DNA from 2 places in the Streptomyces sp. NPDC037421 genome. Region 1 is predicted to be linked to the other one. Evidence: riboswitches for the same ligand, from Rfam matches in the RefSeq annotation. Region 1 holds a riboswitch; the other holds the start of a gene.

Region 1 (5,630 bases):
GGGCCGGGAGGGCGCCGGGGTCACGCTGCACGAGGCGGGCGCGGAGGGCGAGCCCTTCGTCCCGGCCGAGGGGGAGACGTACGTGTTCCAGGCGCTGGCCCCGCTGCCCGACTTCGACGGCAACCGCGTGGTGCTCGGCGCGTGGGTCGTCGAGGAGGAGGCGGCGGGGCTCGGCATCCGCGAATCGGCGGGGCCGGTCACGGACGAGTACGCCCGCTTCCTGCCGCACGTCATCCTGTAGGACGGTCCGCGGCGGCCGGCCGTTCTAGCCGGGGCAGTACCTGAAGTAGGAGGCTTCGGCGCCCTTCGTCCAGCCGCGCCAGTAGGACTCGGAACGGTCCTGGCTCTTGTCCGGCTCGGGAGGGATGCCGCAGCCCGTCCGGGACGCCGCCTTCACGCCGTCGAGGTACCCCGCTTCGAAACCCCGCCGGAAATCCTGGCTGTTCGTGGTGGGGAGCGGGGACGGGGACGTGGGCTGGCCGGGCCGGCAGTTGACGAAGGTGAAGTCCTGGGTGGAGTTCACCGCGAGGACGGTGTAGTCGGCGTTCTTCTGGTTCCGCTGCACCCGGAAGTTCCCGTTCGCGTCGATGTTCAGGGGTTCGGTGGTCTCGCCGTCGTTGAGGTTGCGCGGCCCCTTGAACCCCTCGCCGGTGATGACGACGAACCGTCCTTCCGGGTCGGGGGTGACCGTACAGGTGGCGGTGGGCACCGCCGCCGGTGCGGCGGCGGCCGGTACGGCCAGGGCGGCGGCCCCGAGGACCAGGGAGGACGCCAGGGCGGCGCGGAGCAGGGCGTTTCGGTTGCGTCGGTGCATGGGGGCTCCCAGCGGAGGGTCGGCCCGGGAAGACCGGGGACGCGCACCCGTACGGGTCCTCCCATCGTCCGGCGGGCCGCTCCGGGTGTCCAACGCAGGGCGGGGAACGGCGGCGGGCACGGCCGGGACCCGCGCGTGTCCCGGCCGCGCCCGCCCTCCCGGACAGGACCTAGGCGGAGAGCACCGACCGCAGCTGGTCGAGCCCCCAGTCCAGGTCCTCCTTGGAGATCACCAGCGGCGGCGCGATCCGGATCGTCGACCCGTGGGTGTCCTTCACCAGGACGCCCAGCTCCATCAGCTTCTCGGAGACCTCGCGGCCCGTCCCGAGTGCCGGGTCGATGTCCACGCCCGCCCACAGCCCGCGGCCGCGTACGGCGGTCACCGAGCCGCCGCCGACCAGCAGGTTCAGCTCCCGGTGCAGGTGGTCGCCCAGTTCCGCGGCGCGCTGCTGGTACTCGCCGGTGCGCAGCATCGCGATCACCTCCAGCGCGACGGCGCAGGCGAGGGGGTTCCCGCCGAAGGTGGACCCGTGCTCGCCGGGGCGGAAGACCCCGAGCACGTCCCGGTCGGCGACCACGGCCGACACGGGCACGACCCCGCCGCCGAGCGCCTTGCCGAGGACGTACACGTCGGGCACGACGTCCTCGTGCTCGCACGCGAAGGTCCGGCCGGTGCGGCCCAGGCCCGACTGGATCTCGTCCGCCATGAACAGGACGTTCCGCCGGCGCGTCAGCTCCCGTACGCCCGCCAGGTATCCGGCGGGCGGTACGAGTACACCGGCCTCGCCCTGGACCGGTTCCAGCAGCACGGCCACGGTGTTGGCGGTGACGGCGGCGTCGAGGGCGGTCAGGTCCCCGTACGGGACGATCTCGAAGCCGGGCGTGTAGGGGCCGTAGTGGTCGCGGGCCTCGTGGTCGGTGGAGAAGGACACGATGGTCGTCGTACGGCCGTGGAAGTTGTTCGCGGCGACGACGATCTTGGCCTGGCCGTCGGGTACGCCCTTGACCTCGTACCCCCACTTGCGGGCCGTCTTGACCGCCGTCTCCACCGCCTCCGCGCCCGTGTTCATGGGCAGCACCATCTCCTTGCCGCAGAGCGCGGCCAGCTCGGCGCAGAAGTCGGCGAAGCGGTCGTGGTGGAAGGCGCGCGAGGTGAGGGTGACCCGCTCCAGCTGCGCGCGGGCGGCGTCGATCAGCCTGCGGTTGCCGTGGCCGAAGTTGAGCGCCGAGTACCCGGCGAGCATGTCGAGGTACCGGCGGCCCTCCACGTCGGTCATCCACGCCCCGTCCGCCGACGCGACGACGATCGGCAGGGGGTGGTAGTTGTGCGCGCTGTGTTCGTCGGCGGAGCGGATGGCATCAGCAGTTCTCGACACGGGGTCTCCGATCGTCCGTCTGGCTGGTGGCGCGGGTGACGTGGGTGACGTCATTTGTATCGTCGCTCGGATCGTGGAACCGGAAACCTCATCGGTGCCGCGCCCGCTATGGTGTTCGGTACGCACGGCGACTGGCGTACGGAGAACCGACTCCGGGGGAGTCGTGCGCGCACGACCGCACACAGGGCCGCTCGCCTGGGCCTCGCGGGGACGAGATTCGACATCGACCCCGGAGGAGCCGCGATGACCGCGCACCGCCAGCCCGCCCTGTACGCCACCGACCCCGAACTCGCCTCGCTCGTATCCGCCGAGGAGACCCTCCAGGCGGAGACCCTGCGGCTGATCCCCAGCGAGAACTACGTCTCCGCGGCCGTGCTGGAGGCCTCCGGCACCGTCCTGCAGAACAAGTACAGCGAGGGCTACCCGGGCCGCCGCTACTACGAGGGCCAGCAGAACATCGACCGCGTCGAGGCCCTCGCGGTCGAGCGGGCCAAGGGCCTGTTCGGGGTGGACCACGCCAACGTCCAGCCGTACTCCGGCTCCCCGGCCAACCTGGCCGTCTACCTGGCCTTCGCCAAGCCCGGCGACACGGTGATGGGCATGGCCCTGCCGATGGGCGGGCACCTGACGCACGGCTGGGGCGTCTCGGCCACGGGCTCCTGGTTCCGCGGCGTGCAGTACGGCGTCCGGCCCGACACCGGCCTCATCGACTACGACGCGGTGCGGGAGCTGGCCCTGGCCGAGCGCCCGAAGATCATCTTCTGTGGCGGTACGGCCCTTCCCCGCACCATCGACTTCGCGGCCTTCGCCTCCATCGCCGAGGAGGCCGGCTCGATCCTCGTCGCGGACGTGGCCCACATCGCCGGTCTGATCGCGGGCGGGGCCCACCCCTCCCCGGCGGGGCACGTGGACGTGATCTCCACGACCACGCACAAGACCCTGCGCGGCCCGCGCGGCGCGATGCTGATGTGCCGGGAGGAGCACGCGAAGGCCATCGACAAGGCGGTCTTCCCGGGCCTCCAGGGCGGCCCGCACAACCAGACGACGGCGGGCATCGCGGTGGCCCTGCACGAGGCCGCGCAGCCGTCCTTCGTCTCGTACGCGCACGCGGTCGTGGCCAACGCGAAGGCGCTGGCCGCCGCCCTGCTGGAGCGGGGCTTCGACCTGGTCTCGGGCGGTACGGACAACCACCTGATCCTCATGGACCTCACGGGGAAGGACGCCCCGGGCAAGGTCGCGGCGAAGGCGCTGGACCGGGCGGGGATCGTGGTGAACTACAACACGGTGCCGTTCGACCCGCGCAAGCCGTTCGACCCGTCGGGGATCCGCATCGGCACGCCGTCGCTGACGTCGCGCGGCCTGGGCGTGGAGCACATGCCGGCGGTGGCGGACTGGATCTCGCGCGCGGTGGACGCCGCCGCCAAGGCCGACGAGCCGGCCCTCGCCGCGATCCGCTCCGAGGTCGCGGACCTCATGTCCGCCTTCCCGGCCCCTGGGCTGCCTCTTTGACGCGCCGCTCGCGCGGTGCGCCGTCTGCGGGTGGGTGGGCCGCTGCGAAGGGCTGGGAGGCGCCGGCCCCGCGCAGCGGCCGCCCGCCCGCACACGATCCACCGGCCCCGGCCCGCCGGACGGAGGTGTGCCGGGCAGGTGGAAGAATGGGGCCATGGCTTCTGACCGTCCTCGCGCGCTCTCCGGCATCCAGCCCACCTCCGGTTCGTTCCACCTCGGGAACTACCTCGGAGCGATCCGCCAGTACGTCGCCCTCCAGGAGACGCACGACGCCTTCTACATGGTCGTCGACCTCCACGCGATCACCATGCCGCAGGATCCGAAGGACCTCCGCGCGAACACCCGCCTGTCCGCCGCGCAGCTCCTCGCGGCCGGCCTGGACCCCGAGCGGTGCACGCTCTTCATCCAGAGCCACGTTCCGGAGCACGCGCAGCTCGGCTGGGTCATGAACTGCATCACCGGCTTCGGCGAGGCCAGCCGGATGACCCAGTTCAAGGACAAGTCCGCCAAGGGCGGGGTCAACAGCGCCAGCGTCGGCCTGTTCACGTACCCGATCCTCCAGGTCGCCGACATCCTCCTCTACCAGGCGAACGCCGTCCCGGTCGGCGAGGACCAGCGCCAGCACATCGAGCTGACCCGCGACCTGGCCGAGCGCTTCAACCAGCGCTTCGGCCGGACCTTCACCCTCCCCGCCGCGCACATCGTCAAGGAGGTCGCGAAGATCTACGACCTCCAGGACCCGGCGATCAAGATGTCGAAGTCCGCGTCCTCCCCCAAGGGGCTGATCAACCTCCTCGACGAGCCCAAGGTCACCGAGAAGAAGATCAAGAGCGCGGTCACCGACACGGACACCGTGATCCGCTTCGACACCGAGAACAAGCCCGGCGTCAGCAACCTGCTCACGATCCTCTCCACCCTCACGGGCGAGTCGATCTCCGCCCTGGAGGCCTCGTACGAGGGCAAGGGCTACGGTGCGCTCAAGACCGACCTCGCCGGCGTGATGGTCGATTTCGTCACACCCTTCAGGCAGCGCACGCAGGAGTTCCTGGACGACCCGGAGACCCTGGACTCCCTGCTGGCCAAGGGCGCGGAGAAGGCCCGGGCGGTCGCCGCCGAGACCCTGGCGCAGGCCTACGACCACCTCGGTTTCCTGCCCGCCAAGCACTGACGGACATCAGGCCCCTGGCGGCCGAGGGGGTGCTGCCGCCACACTGAGCGGCAGCACCTCGTACACACACCAAGGAGACACACGTGGGGACCGTAACGCTCGGCGTTTCGATCGCGGTCCCGGAGCCGTACGGCAGCCAGCTCCAGGAGCTGCGCGCCGGCTTCGGGGACGCCGCCGCGCACGGCATCCCCACGCACGTCACCCTCGTGCCGCCCACCGAGGTGGAGGCGGACCGGCTGCCCGCGATCCGCGCCCACCTGGCGGAGGTCGCGAGGGCCTTCCCGGCCTTCCCGATGCGGCTGGAGGGGACGGGGACCTTCCGCCCCCTCTCGCCGGTCGTCTTCGTCAGGCTGGCCGAGGGCACCCCGGGCTGCACCCGCCTCCAGGGGGAGGTGCGCGACCCCGAGGGGCCGCTCGCCCGTGAGCTGGCGTTCCCGTACCACCCGCACGTCACGGTCGCCCACGGGATCTCCGAGGAGGCGATGGACCGGGCCTTCACCGAGCTCGCCGACTACGCCGCCGGCTGGCTGTGCGAGGGCTTCGCGCTCTACGAGCAGGGCTCGGACGGGGTCTGGCGCAAGCTGCGCGAGTACCCTTTCGGCACCGGCGCCGCCGGCGTCCCCGCACAGCCCGCTCCGCTGGGCGACGCGGCCGTGCCGCGCCCCTGACGCAGGAGCCGCTGGGCCCGGTGCGCACGGAAGCGGAGACTCCGAAGTAGCAGGGCATGGAACGGGCGGGTCTGGGGACGATCCGTAGGGCGAAAA
Region 2 (5,630 bases), on a different contig from region 1:
TGACCTGGTGGTCACCGGTGGGGATCCGGCTGATCCACCGCGAGTCGGTGATCGATGACGGGCTGCTGGCCCTCGCGAGCTGGTTCGACCCCGCCGTACGGACGGCCGCGTACGGGGCCGCCCGCCGCCAGGGCCTGACCGAGGCGGGTGCCTCCGTGGTGGCGGACGCGGCCATGCTCGCCGCCGCCTGCCGGGCACGGGCCGCCGCCGAACGGTCCGGCGCCGCGGGCGCCGGCTCCGCGGAACCCGCCCCGTACCGCCTCGACGGGCAGCCCCTGGCCGCGCTCGCCCGGGAGTTCCGCGGCTCGCCCATCGTGGACGCGGCCCGCCGGGGGCTGCCGGTCGGCCAGGAGGCCGGCTAGGCCGGCCCTTCCGGATCTTGCCCGACCCGCGCCGCCCGGCACCGCACCTCGCCGCGTTGGCGAGGCACCCGAGGACGTCCGGTAATCGGGAGCCTCTCCGGCCTGCGGTGCACGGCACCGGACGGCGCGGGCTTGACCGGCAAGATCCGAAAGAGACGGCCTAGGAGGCCGTCTCAGGAGCGCCGGAGGCCGGCTCGCGGGCCAGCCAGGCCCCGTACGCACGGACCCTGCGGCGGTGCCGGAGGCTGTCGGCGGTGAGGATCCAGCGCGGTGAGACGCGTGCGCGGGGTTCCAGGCCCTGGGCCAGCCGGTCCAGCTGGAAGCGTACGAGGGCCAGCGTGCCCGCGGCCGCCAGGCTCCGGTCCCGCCAGGCGATCCGGGGCACGGCCACCCGTACGTCCTCGCCGGCGCGCCAGCGCTCGGGCAGGTCGGGGCGCAGGGCCAGGGCGGAGGCCATGCCGACGACGGCGACCCCGCGGGCCAGGGCCTCCTCGGCGGTGGCGCGGCGGGTGATGCCGCCGGTCAGCATCAGCGGCACGGCCGCGGTCTCCAGCAGGCGCTCCGCGAGGGAGAGGAAGTAGGCCTCCCGCTCCAGGGTCCGCTGGTCGGTGGTGTGGCCCATGCTGGCGGGGCTCTCGACGGTGCCGCCGGACAGTTCGACCAGGTCCACTCCGAGGCCGTCGAGGGCCGCGATGACCTGGGCGGCCTCCTCGCTGTCGAAGCCCCCGCGCTGGAAGTCGGCGGCGTTCAGCTTCACCCCGATCGCGAAGCCGGCCGAGACCCGGGCCCGGACGGCTGCGACGGTCTGCGTGAGCATCCGTACGCGGTTGTCCAGGCCGCCGCCCCAGCGGTCGGTGCGCCGGTTGACGAGCGGGGAGAGGAACTGGCTGAGCAGGTAGCCGTGCGCGGCGTGGACCTGCACCCCGTGGAAGCCCGCTTCCTCGGCCCGTCCGGCGGTGAGGGCGAACCGGGCGATCGTCGCCTCGATGTCGGCCTCGGTCATGGCGGTGGGGTGGGCGAAGCGCTTGGTGTGCCGGCCGAGGCTGACGGGGACGGCGGAGGGGGCCCATGCGGTGCCGGGCATGTCGGAGCCGACCTGGCGGCCGGGGTGGTTGATCTGCATCCAGACCCGGGCGTCGCCCGAGGTCGCGGCGGCGGCCCAGCGGCGGAAGGGCTCCGGCGGGGAGTGCTCGTCGAGGACGACGGTGCCCGGGGAGGTCAGGGCGCGCCGGTCGACCATCACGTTGCCGGTGATGACCAGTCCGGCGCCGCCGCGCGCCCAGCGGGCGTACAGCCGCTCCATGCGCGCGTCGGGGAGCTGGCCGGGCTGGGCGGCGAAGCTCTCCTCCATGGCGGCCTTGGCGAGACGGTTGGGAAGAGTGGTGCCCCCCGGCAGGTCGAGCGGTGCGAACAGGTCCATCCGAGTCCCCCAAGCTTGTGGCGCGGCCGTCACGCGGGGCCGCGCCACAAGATGATCGCCTCAGAGCTCCGCGAGGTCCAGCGCGGCCTGGGCCGCGGCGGCCCGGACGGTCTGCTCCAGCAGGACCGCGATGGTCATCGGGCCGACGCCGCCGGGCACCGGGGTGATGAGGGAGGCGCGGGCGGCGGCCGACTCGAAGTGGACGTCGCCGACGTTGCCCTCGTTGTAGCCGGCGTCCAGGACGACCGCGCCGGGCTTGATGTCCTCGCCCCGGATGAACTCGGCCTTGCCGACCGCGGCGACCAGGACGTCCGCCTGGCGCACGATCGAGGACAGGTCCTGCGTGCGGGAGTGGCAGTAGGTGACGGTGGCGTTCTTCTCCAGCAGCAGCATCCCGGCGGGCTTGCCCAGGATCGCGCTGCGGCCGACGACGACGGCGTGCTTGCCGGTGAGGTCCACGTCGTACTCCTCCAGCAGGCGCATGATGCCGCCGGGGGTGCAGGAGACGAAGCCGGGCAGGCCGAAGCCCATGGCGGCGAAGGAGTGCATGGTCACGCCGTCGACGTCCTTGCCGGGGGCGATGGCCTCGAAGGCGGCGCGCTCGTCGATGTGGTGCGGGACGGGGTGCTGGAGCAGGATGCCGCTGATCTCCGGGTCCTCGGAGAGGGCGGTGATCGCGGCGACGAGCTCCTCGGTGGTGGTCTCGGCCGGCAGCTCCACGTGGCGGGAGGTGATCCCGGCCTTGGCACAGCGGTTCTGCTTCATCTTGACGTAGGTCACGGACGCGGGGTCCTCGCCGACGAGGACGGTGGCCAAGCAGGGCGCGGTGCCGGTGCGCTCGGTGATCTTCGCCGCGAGGGCGGCGGTGCGCTCCGAGACGCGGCGGGCGAGGGCGGTGCCGTCCATGAGCTGGGCGGTGGCGGTGGGGGCAGTCGTCACGGGGTCTCCTGAACGTCGCTGCGGATCGCGGTTCGCCCAGGCGCGCGGCATACGGCGTACGGACCGCGGAGGTGTACGCCGGGCCGCTCCCCGGTGGTGATCCACCCGAACGCCAGTCACGGCCCGGGGCCCACTGTAGTCGACATATCCGGTGGATGACCGGGGCCCGAGCTGGGACGATCGAGACATGACGCGCACTTTCGACCATCTCGTCGCCGAGGCCGAGTCCGTCTCCGTCGACGGCTGGGACTTCTCCTGGCTCGACGGCCGGGCCACCGAGCAGCGGCCCTCCTGGGGCTACCAGCGGCTGCTGGCCGAGCGCCTGGCCACCGTCCGCTCGGCCCTGGACATCCAGACCGGCGGGGGCGAGGTGCTCGCCGGAGCGGGCCCGCTGCCCCCGCTGACGGCCGCCACGGAGTCCTGGCCGCCGAACATCGACAGGGCGACCCGGCTGCTGCACCCGCTGGGCGCGGTGGTGGTGGCGGACGCCGACGAGCCTCCGCTGCCCTTCGGGGACGAGGCCTTCGAGCTGGTCGCGAGCCGGCACCCGGTGACCATCTGGTGGGACGAGATCGCCCGGGTGCTGGCACCGGGCGGCACCTACCTGTCGCAGCAGGTGGGTCCGGCGAGCGTCTTCGAGCTCGTCGAGTACTTCCTCGGCCCGCAGCCGGAGGAGGTCAGGCGCGCCCGCCACCCCGACGACGCGGTCGCCGACGCCACCCGGGCCGGTCTGGAGATCACCGACCTGCGCTCCGAGCGGCTGCGTACCGAGTTCCACGACATCGGGGCCGTGATCTACTTCCTGAGGAAGGTGATCTGGATGGTTCCCGGCTTCACGGTCGGGCAGTACCGGGACCGGCTGCGCGAGCTCCACGAACGGATCGGGCGCGAGGGTCCGTTCGTCGCGCACACCGCCCGTTTCCTCATCGAGGCCCGGAAGAAGGAGTGACCCGAGGTGCGGACGGATCCACTCCGGATCGGTTGCGCGGCCACAGCGTGGCGCAGGTCACTCAATTCAGCGCGTAACGAATCGACTCGGGCAGGCGATGAACCGACAGGTGTCCTCGCGCGGCCCCGGAATACAGACCCGCTTCGGTCTGTTTCCCGAGTCCGCGCGATGATGTCCCGCCCACTCCTTATCTGTTCGCAACGAGAGGCTCCTTGTGTCGCTCAGCCCGTCCCGTACGTTCCCTCCGGAGATCGCCGAATCCGAGGCCCTGGTCGCGCTCGTCGAGCGCGGCCGCGAGCAGGGTCACATCAACGGTGACGATGTCCGCCAGGCCTTCGAGGCCGGCCGCATCCCGGTGGACCAGTGGAAGCGGGTCCTGCGCAGCCTGAACCAGGTCCTGGACGAGGAGGGTGTCGCCCTCCACGTCAGCGCCGCCCCCGCCACGAAGGCTGCTGCCAAGAAGCCCCGCAAGGCAGCTGCCGCCCCGGCCCGCACCGTGACGAAGAAGGCGGTCGCCCCGCCGCGCCCCATCGGCGCGCGCAAGGCCTCCGCCACCGCTGCCGCCCCGGCCGCCGCCGCGGCGATATCCGCTCCGTCGGCCGCCGCGTCGGAGGAGGTGTCGGCCGAGGCCGCCGCCGAGCCGAAGAAGCGCGTGGTCAAGAAGGCCGCCGCCAAGAAGGCCACGGCCACCAAGAAGACCGCCGCCTCGAAGAAGGCCGGCGCCAAGGACGCCGACGACGCCGAGAACCCCGCCGTCGAGGGTGAGGACTGGGCCGTCGAGGACCTCGCCGACGAGACCGAGGAGGAGGCGCCCAAGGCCGCGGGCCAGGGCTTCGTGCTGTCCGACGAGGACGAGGACGACGCTCCGGCGCAGACGGTCATGGTGGCCGGTGCCACCGCCGACCCGGTCAAGGACTACCTGAAGCTGATCGGCAAGGTGCCGCTCCTCAACGCCGAGCAGGAGGTCGAGCTCGCCAAGCGCATCGAGGCGGGCCTGTTCTCCGAGTACAAGCTCGAAGAGGAGGAGGACCACAAGCCCGCGTTCAAGCGCGAGCTGGAGATCCTCGTCGAGGACGGCCGCCGGGCCAAGAACCACCTGCTGGAGGCCAACCTCCGCCTCGTGGTCTCGCTGGCCAAGCGCTACACCGGCCGCGGCATGCTCTTCCTGGACCTGATCCAGGAAGGCAACGTCGGTCTGATCCGCGCGGTGGAGAAGTTCGACTACACCAAGGGCTTCAAGTTCTCCACGTACGCGACCTGGTGGATCCGGCAGGCGATCACGCGTGCCATGGCCGACCAGTCGCGCACCATCCGCATCCCCGTCCACATGGTCGAGATCATCAACAAGCTCGCCCGTGTGCAGCGCCAGATGCTCCAGGACCTGGGCCGCGAGCCCACCCCGGAGGAGCTGGGCAAGGAACTCGACATGACCCCCGAGAAGGTCATCGAGGTCCAGAAGTACGGCCGCGAGCCGATCTCCCTGCACACCCCGCTGGGTGAGGAGGGCGACAGCGAGTTCGGTGACCTCATCGAGGACTCCGAGGCGGTCGTCCCGGCCGACGCCGTGTCCTTCACCTTCCTCCAGGAGCAGCTCCAGTCGATCCTGGGCACGCTCTCCGAGCGTGAGGCGGGCGTGGTCTCCATGCGCTACGGCCTCAACGACGGCCAGCCGAAGACGCTGGACGAGATCGGCCGCGTGTACGGGGTCACCCGTGAGCGCATCCGCCAGATCGAGTCCAAGACCATGTCGAAGCTGCGCCACCCGTCGCGTTCGCAGGTCCTGCGCGACTACCTGGACTGATCCGCTCCCGGTACCGGACACACCGCAGGCCCGCGCCGTAACGGCGCGGGCCTCCGTGTTTCCGCGTGTTCCGCGTGCTCCGCGTCTCCGCGGCGGTCAGTGCTCCAGGAGGTGCTTGAGCTTCTCCTCGCTGCGCGGCATCTCCTTGCGGAGCCTGGG

The links. Region 1 has a riboswitch for ZMP and ZTP ahead of ACZ7IF_RS11855 (serine hydroxymethyltransferase). Riboswitches for the same ligand answer to the same signal wherever they lie in the genome.
Region 2: linked by a shared signal. The riboswitch ahead of ACZ7IF_RS22065 (bifunctional 5,10-methylenetetrahydrofolate dehydrogenase/5,10-methenyltetrahydrofolate cyclohydrolase) and the one ahead of ACZ7IF_RS11855 (serine hydroxymethyltransferase) in region 1 are both predicted to bind ZMP and ZTP.

The regions. Positions count from the first base shown of each region.
Region 1 covers NZ_JBVJWV010000006.1:168,093-173,722, reverse strand. Annotated here, with positions in the region: gene ACZ7IF_RS11870 (glutathionylspermidine synthase family protein) at 1-241, shown strand, start outside; gene ACZ7IF_RS11865 (hypothetical protein) at 266-814, opposite strand; gene rocD (ornithine--oxo-acid transaminase) at 984-2,189, opposite strand; ZMP/ZTP riboswitch at 2,307-2,397, shown strand; gene ACZ7IF_RS11855 (serine hydroxymethyltransferase) at 2,433-3,698, shown strand; gene trpS (tryptophan--tRNA ligase) at 3,853-4,866, shown strand; gene ACZ7IF_RS11845 (2'-5' RNA ligase family protein) at 4,950-5,534, shown strand.
Region 2 covers NZ_JBVJWV010000015.1:57,080-62,709, forward strand. Annotated here, with positions in the region: gene ACZ7IF_RS22055 (MAB_1171c family putative transporter) at 1-362, shown strand, start outside; gene ACZ7IF_RS22060 (NADH:flavin oxidoreductase/NADH oxidase family protein) at 523-1,782, opposite strand; gene ACZ7IF_RS22065 (bifunctional 5,10-methylenetetrahydrofolate dehydrogenase/5,10-methenyltetrahydrofolate cyclohydrolase) at 1,843-2,688, opposite strand; ZMP/ZTP riboswitch at 2,749-2,851, opposite strand; gene ACZ7IF_RS22070 (methyltransferase domain-containing protein) at 2,909-3,670, shown strand; gene ACZ7IF_RS22075 (RNA polymerase sigma factor) at 3,885-5,471, shown strand; gene ACZ7IF_RS22080 (SRPBCC family protein) at 5,568-5,630, opposite strand, start outside.